2 regions of the Paenibacillus aurantiacus genome follow, and region 1 is predicted to be linked to the other one. Evidence: riboswitches for the same ligand, from Rfam matches in the RefSeq annotation. Region 1 holds a riboswitch; the other holds the start of a gene.

Region 1 (7,523 bases):
ATGATCGAGCAGATCGGGGAAGTCAGCGGCGTGCTGCTCGGATTGCGCCGGGAGAAGAAGCAGGAGGAGGCGCTGCAGATCATCGATGAGCAGCTCGACAAGCTGTTTCGGATGAACGGCAAGCTGATCCGCTCGCTCTCGGATACGGATCTTATCCGGATGATGTCGCGCAGCGGCGTTGTCGAGACGGCGAACGTGCAGGGCATCGCGCTGCTGTTGAAGGAAGAAGGACAGCTGCACGAGGAGCTGGAGGATGAGGAAGCGGCTTACGCCTCCCGGCTGAAGTCGCTTCATCTGTTCGCGCGGATGGCGCTGCTGGACGCACCGCCGCTGGCGAAGCCCGCTTCCGAGGAAGCGGAGGAGCTGGTCGCGCTGCTGGCGCCTTACGAGCTGCCGCCGGCAACGAAGAAGCTGCTGGCGGAGTTTTACGAGGCGCACAGCCGGTTCGACAAGGCAGAGGATGTTCACTATGAATTGATGGAGGACGGCGAGCTGCCGCGGTCGGAGACCGAGGCATTCTATCGTCGTCTTCTTCTGCTGCCAGAGGATACGCTGCGAAGCGGCGGCGTGACGCGGGAGGAAGTGGGCGCGGCGCTGGCGCAGTTGGAACGGCATGAAGAAGCGAGGAGCTGAACGAGACTCACGATGGATACATGGATAACGGATATTCGGGAAGCGGTAGCGGCAGGACGGCTGCTGCAGGCTTCCTTCAGTCAACTTAGACGCAAGGACGGCGACGCGCCGCCGAAGACCGCGGTGCGGCCGATCGAGCTGCGCGGCAGCCGGTATTACCAATTCGAATACCACTTTCCGACGAAGGTCACGCATGAGAACGTGCCGGAAGCCGAAGCGGCGGAACGTCTCGCCGATTGGCTTCAGCTTCATTATCGCCAGGCGCTGCTCAAGACCGTGGAGGCGGATATTCAAATTTTGTTCAACAAGAAAGGCAAGGCTGCCGTGCTGCGCAAGCCGCCGACAGCCAAGAATGCGGCGGCGCCGCTGGCGCACAACCGTCAGAAGCAGCGGGTGATCCAGGAAGGGACGGCGGCGCCGTTTCTCGTGGAGCTGGGCATCATGACGAAGGACGGTCAAGTCGCCGCCAAGAAGCAGGATAAATACCGCCAGATCAATCGGTTCCTTGAGATGGTTAGCGACGTGCTGCCCGAGCTGCCGACGGACCGGGAGATTAAGATTGTCGATTTCGGCTGCGGGAAGTCGTATTTGACCTTCGCGCTGTACCACCTGCTCGCGATCGAGCAGCAGCGGCCGATCTCGGTCATCGGTCTGGATCTGAAGGAAGACGTCATTGCCTTCTGCACGGAGCTGGCGGAGAAACTGGGTTATGACCGGCTCAAATTTCAGGTTGGCGATATCGCGGATTTTAATGAACTGTCCAAAGCCGATATGGTCGTGACGCTGCATGCCTGCGACACCGCGACGGACGCGGCGCTGGCCAAAGCGGTCGGATGGGGAGCGTCGGTCATTTTGTCGGTGCCATGCTGTCAGCACGAGCTGTTCAAGCAGGTGAAGAACGACACGCTCGCTCCGCTGCTGTCGCATGGGCTGCTCAAGGAGCGGTTCAGCGCGCTGGCGACCGACGCGGTGCGCGCGCAGCTGCTCGAAGTCATCGGCTACAAAGTGCAGCTGCTCGAATTCATCGACCCCGAGCATACGCCCAAGAACCTGCTCATCCGGGCAACGGCCAGCGGAAGCAAGGCTGGTGCGCGCAAATGGGAGGAGTATGTCGCATTTCGGGATGGACTGAACCTTTCGCCCTATCTGGAAACCGCGCTTGCGGAACGTCTTGCCGCTTACAAGTAATCCATTGTAACTAGGTAACTAGTATTCGAATACATGACATAGAGATTGTCGACGCAAATTGCGTATGATAAAATAAAAACTATACGCGAAGTCCTAGGAAAAATCCGTTAATTCAGATGTGGGACGATCGTTTCGGGACTGACGGCAGGGGTGGATTGCTGTCTGTTCCTCGTTCTTTTGAGATTCTTGTTCCTATCGTTGTCCATAACGTTATCCTCTTACTGCATAGAGCATCCCTGCTGCTTCTGCGTGATGCGATGGCCGATGATATAGAGAAGGCCGGCGCGCTGATTTTGCGCCGCTGGCGGAACGTAATTCTTTGCGCATGCTAGCTGCTTATCGCTTAACTGTCGACGCCTAAGGGAATTGTTGGAAGCGATTCCGAACGACTGCTTCTGCCCGATTTCGAAGTCGAACGACAGGTTTCATCATCTATAAATTCGGTTCGTTCGCAGTCTTCCCGGGCCGTGTGCGACGTGCTGGACATTCTTCCGGCGAAGCGAGGCTCGCGGGAGGGCAAGGGGCGTTCGAATCGATCCCCGCGGGACTGACAGTTCCCCTTCGTCCCCGAGAAGGGATTGGCGCGAAGAAGGGTTGCAATCAGGTAGTCGAGCGATGAGAAGGAGAGGGAGACGGGTGGCGTATCGAGGTAGAATGACAGCAATAGCGGCCGCGGTCGGCTTGTCCGGCGGCGCCGCGCTTTACGGGCTTTGGCCCGAGGAAAGTCATCTGCTTCGGGCTTGCGCCGGCGCGCTGATGTTTGCCGCCGTCTCCGTCCCCGCTGGCTGGTGGCTAGGTTGGAAGTATGACCGGCTGGCCCGGCTGTCTGTCATGGACCCGCTGACAGGCGCTTACAATCGGCGCTTCGTGGAGACGGGATTCGTCAAATTGACGGCACGTGCCAGTAAACAGCGTAAGCGGATGGCCATCATACTGCTCGATGTCAACGATTTCAAGCAAGTCAACGATTCGCTCGGCCATGCCAAAGGCGACGCGGCGATCCGTGAGGTCGCGCTGGCGCTTCGACATTGCGCGGAGTGCGGGGAGATCGTGGCGCGGTGGGGCGGCGATGAGTTCATGGTCATCTGCCCCTATGCCGACGACAAGGCGGTCGCCACGCTGCTGCGCAGCGTTCGCGAGCGACTGGAATATGCCTCGCTGCGTACGGGAATCCGGCTTGCCGTATCGGCTGGAGTGGCCGCCTATCCGGCTGACGGCGCTCAGATCAGCCAGCTTGCGCAGATTGCCGATACAAGGATGTATGCAGACAAGCTGTTGGCCAAACGAGACCAAGCCGAACAGGAATCGGCGCAGGCAATGGCACAATAAACAGGCAATCAAAGGCGGAATGGCAAATGAGAAAAGCGCATATTTCCTCGGTAAGGCCGGGGGACAAACTGGGGCGCACCGTCTTTCAAGAGAATGGCAATGTTCTGCTGGGGGAAGGCGTCGAGTTAACCCAACGATTTATCGACAGGCTGGAGAATTTGGGCATCGACATGCTCTATATCCAAGATGACATGACCGAGGATCTGGAGCCAAGCTCGGCGATTCAGGACGAGACGCGCCGCAAGGCGATGAACGAAGTCCACAAGACGATGACGACGCTCATGGATACGCACAAGACCAAAGGGCGCACGGTCGCCCCGGAGCTTGGACGCACGTTCCGCACGGTATTCGGTCAGATGATGCAGGACCTGTCTGCACGGCAAGACATGTTGGTCAGCTTGACGAATATTCAAGCGATGGACTCTTATCTCTTCAATCATTCGGTTAATGTCGCTATACTCGCCGGCATTATGGGCGTGGCCAAAGGATACAACCGCAATCAGCTGGAGGAGCTGGGCGTCGGTGCTTTACTGTTCGATATCGGCATGACGCAAGTGCCGAAGGAACTGCTGAACAAGGCGGCGTTCTTGAGCGACACGGAGCGTGGCTCGGTTCAGAAGCATGCGGAGGATGGGTTCAACCTGCTTCGCGCGCAGCACGACGTATCGTTGTTGTCGGCGCACTGCGCGTTCCAACATCACGAGCGGTTCGACGGAAGCGGGTATCCCCGCGGGATCAAAGGCAACGACATTCACGAATACGCCCAGATCATCGCCATCGCGGACGTTTACGACGCGCTGACCTCGCCGAGACCGCACCGCAAACGGTATACGCCGACGGAAGCGATCGAGTTTTTGTTCGCGGCGGGCAATACGTACTTCGACGTGAATTTGATCAAAATGTTCTGTAAACACATCTCCATCTATCCGATTGCGACGACCGTGCTGTTAAGCTCCGGCCAGATCGCTGTCGTATCCGCCAACAACCCGCTGGCCGTCCACCGTCCGACGGTGAGAATCATTCGGGAAGCGGACGGCAACCCGCCGGCGGCGGCGTACGAGATCGAACTGAAGGATTCCAACAACTTGCTCATCGTCAAGGAAGTTTAACCGCGGCGCGAAGCGTTGGCGAAGACACGCGAACCGCGTGGACAATTGAATGCACGACAAAGGCAAACTTGCTGAAAGGCAAGGACGCAAAGCTAAAGGGTCTACCGTTCGCGTGCATCGCGGACAACGACAGCCTGGCCGCCGAAGCGAGGGCATCCGTGTACAGGATGACGAAGGCGGCTCAAGTTCCAGGAAGCGGCTTTTTTATTTTGTATTCACGGAGGCACACCACATCATGACGAGAGCATCTAGAGTTGAACAATCCGGCGTGTACGGCAAAGAAATGACGACGTATCCCCTGCAGGCGCTGCTCGATAGCAGAACGGTCGTCGAGAAGGACGGGTACGTATCCACGGGTCTGGTCACCCATGTGGAAGGCGAGATGCTGGAGATCGAAATGTCCGAGTTCAAGTCGTTCCATCTGGGAGACCCGGTTCATCTTACGCTCTATTCGCCGGTTGGCATCCAGCGGCTGCAATCCACCGTTATCGCGGTGGCGGAAGGGTCGCTGGCTGTGCTGCTGCCGCCCAAGTCGCTGGCGGGGCTGGAGGAGAAGCGGGAGGCGACCCGCGTCGAGGTCCGGCTGGACGGGAAGATTCAGCCAAGCACACAGGCAACCGGGGCGGAAGGCGCGGACGACATCGACGAGGAGCCGGCGGCGGTATTCAAGACGAGGAATGTGTCGCTCAGCGGCATCGGGTTCGAAGCCGTGCATAACGTGACGCTTGGCATCGGCGAGATCCTGCCGGCGGTCGTCTCGCTGGGTCATGAGCTCAGCTGCCAGCTGGAGATCGTGCGGCGCGAGTTGGAAGGGGAATATTGCTTCTACGGCGCGCGCTTCGTGGGGTTGAACGAGCTGCAGACGAGGATGCTTCGCGCGTTCTTGATCCGCGAGCAAGTATCGAATTATTACCGGATCAAGGAGAAGCGCAAGTCGCTGGAGCGCATGTAAGCCGTTCGCCCGACATGAACGTGGATTGGGGAATCAAGGGAACCGGCTGCGGCCGCGTTTCCTTTTTTTATTTGCTAGTCAGATGTCGATAGCCGATAAATCTCCCGCCTGCCGAACCTGACAAAATAGGTAAGAGGCTGCGTGCGTTCGTCCGGGCCGCTCTTGTTTCCCTAGCATATGCTGAAGGAAACGCAAGAGGAGGAGTTGGAGAATGGCATCGACTCGAGTAAAACCGAAGCGTCTCGCATCCAGCAAGGGGAGGGTCATCCGTACGGCCAAAATCCCGACCGGAAGCGCGAAAGCCGTCTACTTGAACCGGTTGACGGTGCTGTGGGTCCAGAACAACGGCGTCACGTTCAACACGAGAGGATTTTTCGCCCGCCTATTCCGAAACAACACGCTGGTCTCGACCGCTTTTTTTGACAATTTCGGCGTTGTGCAGTTCGGCAACGTCGGCGTGCTGACGACGTCCAATCTGACGATCCGCATCTTTAACACGCACGGCGTGCAATTCCGTTCCCGGAGCATTCCGGCGGGTTCGGAGGCATTCGCCGTCATCGGCTAGGGGCTGCGGCTCCGCATCGCCGACGGTCCGTTGCGGCGAACGCATAGTCCATCTTCGCTGCAATGCACAATGGCGCCACAGGCATGAGGCCTGCGGCGCCATTTGGCATGTCTAGCTCTGACTACGGAAAGGGGGCTAACCGCCGAACGCTTCGCGGAAGGCCGCCTGGAGTTTGGCCAAGTCGACGTCCCACAATTCGGCGATCTCCGCGCTGACGTTCTCGTCCCACCAGTCGGCGAGTTTGCGGCGGTTGCTTTGGTTCTCCGCAATCCAGGGGAGATTGAGGGCTACTTTCTTGAAGTACAGCTTCTCCGCCGCTTCGAGCTTTTCTTTGGAGACGTAGACGTTCAGACGCTTGACGGTCCGGTACAGCTCATTGTCGCAGGCACGCCGGATTTTGCGCGCGGTCGGCAGCCCGGCCGCATGTTTGGAAGGGGGGGATGGTTTCATCGTGACCGACTCCTCTCATTCCCCTATATATGCGAGCGGCTGCCGAATGGTCACCTGCCCGGGCCCAGCCTCTATTGCACGTAAATGTAGCCAACCATCGGACCGTTATGCTCGCGCGTATCGTGCGTTTGGCAGATGATCGGATAGGTGCCTTTCTTCTCCGCCTTGAATTTGACGACCGTCGTTTTGCCTTTCTCCACCGTCCCTTGGACGCCGAGTCCTTCGATGACGAACGGATGCGTTTCGCCGCTGATGCCCGTTAGATGCAGCTCGACTTCCTCGCCGGAGCTCACGAAGATGCTGCTCGGCGACCAGAGATAGGCTTCGATCTTTTTGCCGCCGGCGTCGCGCGCCTCGAATTCCCCTGTGACCAGATGCATGACGCGCGTCTGGCTAGGCGTCGCCATGGCGGCCTGCGACTGGTTCCACTTGAAGCATACGACCGCGACAACGACGGCTAGGAGCAAAACCGCGAACAGCTTGAGTTGTTTTTTGGTAATGACGAAAATGTTGGTCATGCAACGCCCACCTGCTTTCTTCGTATTAAACACAGCTAGTCTATGCACGGGCTTGTTCAGGCATGTCTACCGGTTTTTGGCAGCATTCGTGCGATGTGACGGAATTGTCACTTTATTGTGTGTATGGTCTTATGGAGGCATGCCACCTGATGTGCTAGAATACCGATAGAGACAGAAGCGTTCAAATTTAGAAATGATAGGAGACGGAGAATGGAGTGGATTCACGAGCTTGCAACCACCGCGTTGCACTGGATTGAGGAGTTAGGTTATTGGGGCATTATCATCGGTCTTGCGATCGAAGTCATCCCGAGCGAAATCGTGCTGGCGTTCGGCGGCTACCTGGTGTACAAGGGCGAGATTACCTTCCTGGCCGCGGTTATTTGCGGAACGATCGGCGCGGTCATCCAACAGTGGATACTATATGCGATCGGCAGATTTGCCGGCAGGCCATTCTTTGAAAAATACGGCAAGTTCATCAAAATTTCGCCGAAGCACTTGGATACGGCGGAGAAATGGTTCAATAAATACGGCTCCGGCATCGTCTTCACGGCCCGGTTCGTACCGGTTATGCGCCAAGCGATCTCGATTCCGGCCGGCATGGCGCGCATGAATTTCGGTCTGTTCACGATCTTGACGCTGCTTGCATCGATCCCGTGGTCGATCCTGTTCGTGTACTTGGGCAATTCGCTCGGCGACCAATGGGAGAATATCGATGAGAAGGCCGGGCCTTATGTACAGCCTGCGCTGCTGATCGCGATTGCGCTGTTGGTCGTGTACGT
Region 2 (7,523 bases), on a different contig from region 1:
GCGACGCCGCTGTTCCCTTGGGGAGCGCCTCGCTTGGACGCGGGCATTCTGCTCGCTTCGTTCATCGTCGGCCTCATCAACATGTCCAACACCGTCACGGCGCTGCATACGACCGGCCGATTATACGGCCAACCGCCGACGGATGGGCAGCACCGGCGCTCCTTCCTTATCACGGGGCTGTCGTCGATGATCGCCCCGCTGTTCGGCCAGCTGCCCTTCGGCACGTTCGTCTCCTCGCTCGGGCTGCTGGAGAGCACGCGCATCCTGCACCGGCAGGCGCTTGCCATTGGCGGCGCATTGTTCCTGGCGCTCGGCCTCGTGCCGCAGCTGGGCCAATGGTTCGCCGCATTGCCGATCAGCGTCGGCAGCGCGGTACTGTTCATCGCTTACCTGCAGATGTTCGGCACCGCGTTCCGCGCCATTCAAGGCCAAGGCATCGATGCCCGCGGCTTCTACCGGATCGCCGTGCCGCTGCTGCTCGGCATCAGCATCATGAACACGCCGGCCTCCGTATTCGCCGAGCTGCCGCTGTTCCTCCGTCCGCTCGTCGGCAACGGACTCGTCGTCGGCATTCTCGTCTCGGTCGCGCTGGAGTTTCTCGCCCGTCGGGCCGCGCAAGCAGAGGCCCGGCTTCCGGGCGTGGGGGCAGAGCCATTGAAGATGGATGGTTAATGTATGGCAAACTAAAAAACACAGCGCTTCGGAACGAATCGAAACGCTGTGTTTTTATTATTCTAACCTTTCCTATGCTTAAACCTTCACGCCCTTAACCTTTCGCCAGCTTCGCCGCCAGCTGTTCCACCATGTAATGGCTGCCCAGCACCTGGTCCGCGCGAATCGCGCAGCGCGATGGATCGGCGAGCGAGTCGAGCACATGCTGGACGACGCCCTCGAAGCCGCGGCGCTTCAGATGCGAGTCCCAACCGCCGAAAGCAAGCGAACGGCTGCCGGCCGCCGCGTCGAACAACACTGCCCGCTCCAAATCTTCCACGATCGCCGACCGGCCGCCGCCGTGCAGTTCAACCCGTTCGGCATCCGCGCCGGCAGCGCGGTCCATCGAGAACGTGCCTGCGCACTGCCGGCCGACCGCGCCCTGCAGCATGCCGAAGACAGAGCGCAGATAGCCCTCGCCGTCCGCCGCGATCGATGCGCCCGCCAGTTCCGGATCAGCGCCTTCGTCGCCGCCGCACAGCCACATCGCCAGGTCGATGCCGTGAATCGCGTCGTCATAGAGCGTTTCCTTCACGCTGCGCTTCTGCGGCTTCGTCCGGTTCTTCTGGACGATGACCGTCGCCGCGCCGCCCGCTTCCGCCATCCAGCTCCGCGCTTGCGCGATCATCGGCGCGTATCGCCGGTTGAACCCGACGGCCAGCAGTCTGCCCTGGCGCTTCGCCTCGGCCGCCATCTCCTCGGACTGCCCGATATCGCAGGACAGCGGCTTGTCCACGTAGACGTGAATCCCTTCGGCCAGACAGCGCATCACGATGTCATAATGCGTCTGTGTCGCGCTGTGAACGAAGACCAGCTCCGGCCGCTGCTCCAGCAGCGCCTCCAGCCGGTCGTAACGACCTTCGATCCGGTACGGATCGGCGGCAGCCTGTACGGAAGCCAGCGTCCGGCTCATCAGACCGACGATCTCCACCTGCGGATGAACGCCCAGAATCGGCAAATACGCCTTGCGCGCGATATCCCCGATCCCGACGATTCCGACTTGAATCCGTTTCTCTCCCATCGCTCTCGCTCCCTCTCTAAACCTACTGCCAGCATAGCACGAACCACCTCGCCCGACAAAAAAAGAAACCTTCGCGCCCGGACGACGGGGACGAAGGTTTACTCGGCTTCCATGCTTTTCGGTTGTCTTAAGACCATCGCCTGCAGCGAAGGCATCCGCTTCTCCAGCCAATGAACGCCCATCAGCAAGAGCGTCAGCCCCGCCAGCGAGCAGCCTACGAGCACCGGCACATGCCATGCCGCAACCGCCCCGGAGAAGAACGGGATGAACGAGACGGCGAGCACCGGCGGCGCGTTCAGCTTCATGAGATGTATGAGCTGAATGACGATCAGCGTATTCAAGAACAGCGCCGCGATACCGGGCACGTAGTTGAAGATAACCGTTCCGACCAGCGTAGCGATAAAAGCGCCCAGCGCAATCCGCGCGATGCCTCGGTAATCGGTGCGGGACATGAACAGGAAGCAGAACGCCCCGAGCGCCGGATAGAAGAGCATCCGGAGCGAAGGAATATGATGGGCAACCCAATAAATAAGCGCGACGTAGCCGCAAATGGCCCACACGCGCAGATTGAAATGAAACATGTTCGGCCAACACTCCATTGTAACATGTAGTGTCAGGTTAAACCCGACCATTGACCATTCTACTCCCCGTAGTCCGATGCGTCAATCGCTAATTATGCGAGCTTATCCGAACCGTGTGCGGCATGCATCCATGCGTACTCACCATACATCGAGCCGACTTTCGTCACTTGGAAATAACCCCCGGCTTAGCTTCATTCGAACTAATCTCTCGAATCGCGTATAATAGGACCATAGACACTCGTAGAAAGAAGGCTTCGGATTGCGCAAACGCATAGTATTAACCGGACTGCTCTGCGCCTTGTTCATGCAGGTCGCTCCGATTCCCGGTCACTCGGAGAGCGGCCCGTTGGCTACGGGGTTGAAGAACTACCGGCTGCCTGCAGCGGGAGGCGACCTCTCGGCCAGTCTGCTCGGCGCGGACAAGTTCCAGGTCGCATGGCGAGTTGCGGCAGGCGACCCGAACTGGCCGCTTCGCGTTGCGGCAGACGGCACGTTCTTATATTCGAAGGCCGGGAACATCGCTGGACTGCTCCCTTCGGGCGAGTCAGTGACTCCAGACGGAACGGCCGCGCTCGTCGCATCCACGCCTCGCGCGGGCATCGCGTTCGGTCCAAGCTCCATCGTCTCCACTGTTCGCGGCCAAGCATGGACCTATCCTCTCGCGGACGGAACATCCCCGCTCCCCGGCTCCCTTCAGACGGATGCTTCGGGTAATTTGTACGCGCAGGACCAATCCGGCGGCTGGTACTCGCTCACCGCGCAGGGCCAACTTCGCTACCGGCTCCAAATCGCGTTACCGGCAGGCAGCCGCATGTCATGTAAAGTCGCGCCTTCCGGCGACGCGGCGTGCCAATCCGGCCTGCTGGGCATCATCGGCATCCGGGAGAAGAACGCTGCGCCACGCGTGCTGATCGATGGACGGGAGCAATTTTACGGACAACGGCCTTTCATTCGCAGCGGCGTGACGCTCGTTCCCCTTCGCGGCATATTCGAAGGACTGAAGGCCGATGTTCGATGGAATGCGGACAGCGGCACTATTACCGCTTCGCGAGACGGCGTCGTCGTCAAGCTGACCGTCGGGAGCGCGGGGGCCAAGATCGGCTCGCGCACCATCGCCCTTTCCCAGCCGCCCGTGATCGTGAACTCGGCCGTATTCGTGCCCTTGCGGTTTATTGGCGAGTCGCTGGGCGCGACTGTAATCTGGGAGAAGACATCGACGATCCAGATTTTCTCGCCATAATCCGGGCTTGTGCCCCGCTTAGCGAATTCTGAGGAGGAAACAACTTGATTCATCATCGCAGCTTCAAAATCGCCGCCCTCATTGTCGTACTGCTGCTTCTGCTCGCCGTCGCGATTCGTCAACTTTTCGCGGAAGACCCGGTCCAGCGGCAATCGTTCGTCCCCATCGAGACCACCCAGGTGCTCAACAACCCATTCATGGGGTTCGTGGCGGACGCCCGTTACGATACCGCTACCCAGCCGGTCCGTCTCGCGCATGTGAATCTGACGTGGGCGGATCTCGAGCCGCTCAAAGGCCAATATGCCTTCACCGAGATCGAGCGCAAATTCAATTTCGAACGCTGGCGGGCGCAGGGGGTTAGGCTGGTCGTTCGCATCATATTGGATTACCCTCGCGACACGGCCCATAAGGATATTCCCGATTGGCTGTATGAGGAGACCCGTAAGCGCGGCACCGCCTACAATACGGAGTATGGGCGTGGATTCAGTCCTGATTATACGAACCCGGTACTCATTCAATACCACCGGGAGCTGATCAAGCAGGTGGCGGCACGCTACAACGACGACCCTTTGATCGCCTTCGTACAAATCGGCAGCGTCGGACACTGGGGCGAGTGGCATACGTATGACGGGGATGTCGTCGCCAAGCATATCCCATTCCCGACTCATAACGTCACCGATCAGTATGTACAGCCTTACGTCGACTATTTTACGGACAAGCCGCTTCTTATGCGCCGGCCGCATGAAATCGCGCTGCGTAATGGCATGGGTCTGTTCAATGACTCCTTCGGCAGGGAAGACGCGACGATGGAGGAAGGAATGCTCGGCTGGTACACGAAAGGCTATACGAACTGGCTTACCGACGAAGAGGAGCCCGCCATGCCGGATTTCTGGACAAAGGCGCCGAGCGGCGGGGAGTTCGCCGGAACGTCGGGACTGCTCTCGGATGGCAGCATTGAGGAAGCGATCCGCGAGGCCAAAGCAACCCATGTCTCTTGGCTCGGTCCTTTCGCGCCGACGACAGAGCCCGCTGGTGGGGCTATGCAGCGCAATATCGACCGCTTCCTGACGACGATCGGCTATCGTTTCGTCATTGCGGAAGAATCCCATGAGGAAGAGGCACAGCCGGGCGGCAAGTTGAAGGTCGAACTCAGCGTGAACAACCGCGGCGTAGCACCCTTCTATTTCGATTGGCCATTGGAATTGTCTCTGGCCGACGACAATGGCAGCATCCGTACTTCGGTGAAGACTAGCGCGGATATTCGAACTTGGCTCCCCGGCGTCTCGCAAGTCTCGTCCGAGCTGCCTGTCCCGAACAATCTGCCTCCAGGTGAATATACCGTGACGGCCGCGATTTTAGACCCTGATACGGGAGTCCCAGGCGTCGATTTCGCGATCGAGGGCAGAAGAACAGACGGACGTTTTTCCCTGGGTACCGTGACGATTACCGGCGAATAAAGGCATACACCGCCTAAGATTGGGATTGAACATGGCCTTTAACCCTTATTTTCCATATAAATAGTTCTTAATGACTACCTGTTTTACGTTACTATTCGTCACATTAGTCTCTAAGACTCATGTTAGAATTTGCTGGAATATATTATCTTTACTTTAGAAAACCGAAAAGGCAAACCTGGGGAAACCCAGTGACGCAAAACTATAGGGGCTTCCGCCGCATGCCGGCGATGCCAGCCAGTTACCGAAGTTGTATCGGACCTGTACACCGACAGATCCCGGACAACCCGGGATCTGTTTTCTTTTCTATTCATTACATAGAAGAGGGTGCATGGTCATGATGAAAACAAAAAATTGGTTTATCGCTTTGCTCGCATTGATGTTCCTGGTTACGACGCAACCGGTCGGCGCTTCCGCGGAATCCTATTCCAGCGGAACCGGCAGCAAGCTGCTCATCTACTACGCGACGCCGAAACTGATCAATAACGTGCGCGACGATGCCGCGGCTGCCGCGATTTTCGCCAAATACGACTACGTCGTACTCGGCGCGGGTCTGGAAAGCCCCTCCCATGCTTATAACGTTTCGACACGGAATATTATCGGCCTGGCGAAATCGATTCACCCGTCCATGAAATTTTTCGGTTATGTCGACTTGGGCGTGACCACGTATAACTACACCATCGATGTCATGCAGACGAAAGTCACGCAGTGGAAGAGCATGGGAGTAAGCGGTATTTTCCTTGACGACGCCGGCTACGATTTCCAAACGCCGCGCGCCCGCCTCAACCTGATGCTGGACTACCTGCACAGCAACCAGCTTAGCGGTTTCGTGAATGCCTGGAAGCCCGAAGACGTGATGGGCAGCGAAGTGAACGCCGCCTACAACCCAAGCGGCATTGCCACTCGCATGGGTCCTAACGATTACTACTTGCTGGAGAGCTTCATTCTTAATACGGTAACGAGCTCCTCCACTTACGTGAGCAATAGCGGTTATGCGATTGGGAAGTACATCAAACAACGCGGCGATAAAGCCATGAATTATAAGAAAACGCTCGGCGTTAAAATGATGGCAATCAACGTCGTAGATTATGTAACGCGTACGGATGCGCAAATTCGCAAGTATTTCGAGATGATGGAAGTAGGCTCGCTGCTGTTCGGCCTGGATGGATACGGCCTAAGCGCCGCCAACTATAGCGCAAGCGGCACGAACCGCTTCTTAGTTAAGGATCATGCTTACAATCCGAACTACAAGACACTCGTATCCAGTTCATCCAGCTATACAACTAACGCCACGCTGACCGAGTTCAAGCGTGCGGGTTATACGATCCATAACGAACCGAGTTCGCACTGGTGGAACTTCCGTCAATAGTAACCAGCGTTAGCTTAAGACAAATAAAGAACCGTCCATCGACGATCGCGTCGATGGACGGTTCTTTTGTTTATCCTGCATATGCGCCAGTTATACGCGCACCGCGCATAATAGCCGATTGCCGATGGTTCACGGCGCGTAATCGCCATTGTAGCTAACCAAAACCGCGTCTTTCACGCCGTCGATCGCGGAGATTTCGCTGACGAAGGCGGTATTGTCATCCCGCAGCCGAAGTTCAACCGTCATTTCGGTCTGGTCTTTGCGAACGGTTTTCGATTTCAACACATACTTCATTTTACGCAGCACAATTTTCACCTGATCGCTGGCACGCTCTTCGTAATTGACGATGAGCAGGTATGGAGCGTCTTTTCTTTTGCGCTTCGACAAGAAGAATAGCACGGCACTGATCGCGAGAGAACCGATTATCGCAATCGGGTAGATCTTGGCGCCAGTCGCGATTCCGACCGTAATGGCCCAGAACATGAACATGATGTCGAGCGGATCTTTCACGGCCGTCCGGAAACGAACGATACTGAGCGCGCCGACCATGCCGAGCGAGAGCACGATATTGGTGCTGATCGTCATGATGACAATCGTCGTCAGCATCGTCATAATGACGAAAGTCAGGTTGTAGTTGTGGCTATACACGACGCCTCGGAACGTCTTGTAGTACGTCCAATAAATAAACATGCCGAGCACGAAGGAAATGAGCAGCCCGATGACGATCTCGAGGATCGACACCTGCTTGAAGGCTTCCATTTCTATTATGCTTTTCTTGAATACTTCTTGAAAATTCAGTTGATCTCCCATGTTGGCAATTGCTCCCCCTGACGCTAGTCCGCGTAACTTTTTCTTCTTTCTCTGCAGATGACATACTTGGAAATGGTAGAACGATTCGCGGCAGACATCTGGATCAAGCCATACACGAAATCCGGAAGAAACTGATTGTACTTCACTTCCAATATCGTCTTCGGCCCTTCGATCGACTCCACCATCGGCAAGTTCGGATCAAAAATATCGAGCGACTGAATGCTTCCCTTCAGGCTCTTATCGAACGTAATCCGCACGTCGCTGACCGGGAAAATGTACGCTTCCCGCTGGTAATCCACGACAACTGCCGGTTTAAGCAAGCCATGCTTGTTGTCGA

Evidence for each region. A riboswitch is a leader RNA that binds a small molecule or an ion and turns the genes downstream of it on or off. The one in region 1 is predicted to bind cyclic di-GMP.
Region 2: linked by a shared signal. The riboswitch ahead of ACFFSY_RS08140 (hypothetical protein) and the one ahead of ACFFSY_RS34205 (PilZ domain-containing protein) in region 1 are both predicted to bind cyclic di-GMP.

The regions. Positions count from the first base shown of each region.
Region 1 covers NZ_JBHMDO010000055.1:80,638-88,160, forward strand. Annotated here, with positions in the region: gene ACFFSY_RS34185 (DUF6483 family protein) at 1-633, shown strand, start outside; gene ACFFSY_RS34190 (class I SAM-dependent methyltransferase) at 646-1,821, shown strand; gene ACFFSY_RS34195 (GGDEF domain-containing protein) at 2,476-3,150, shown strand; gene ACFFSY_RS34200 (HD-GYP domain-containing protein) at 3,177-4,259, shown strand; cyclic di-GMP riboswitch class I at 4,311-4,405, shown strand; gene ACFFSY_RS34205 (PilZ domain-containing protein) at 4,495-5,211, shown strand; gene ACFFSY_RS34210 (hypothetical protein) at 5,423-5,776, shown strand; gene ACFFSY_RS34215 (dehydrogenase) at 5,912-6,226, opposite strand; gene ACFFSY_RS34220 (cupredoxin domain-containing protein) at 6,298-6,744, opposite strand; gene uptA (undecaprenyl phosphate transporter UptA) at 6,955-7,523, shown strand, end outside.
Region 2 covers NZ_JBHMDO010000015.1:281,984-289,506, forward strand. Annotated here, with positions in the region: gene ACFFSY_RS08115 (uracil/xanthine transporter) at 1-672, shown strand, start outside; gene ACFFSY_RS08120 (Gfo/Idh/MocA family protein) at 767-1,732, opposite strand; gene ACFFSY_RS08125 (hypothetical protein) at 1,831-2,313, opposite strand; gene ACFFSY_RS08130 (copper amine oxidase N-terminal domain-containing protein) at 2,573-3,553, shown strand; gene ACFFSY_RS08135 (DUF4832 domain-containing protein) at 3,598-5,010, shown strand; cyclic di-GMP riboswitch class I at 5,169-5,256, shown strand; gene ACFFSY_RS08140 (hypothetical protein) at 5,345-6,376, shown strand; gene ACFFSY_RS08145 (DUF4956 domain-containing protein) at 6,506-7,186, opposite strand; gene ACFFSY_RS08150 (polyphosphate polymerase domain-containing protein) at 7,210-7,523, opposite strand, start outside.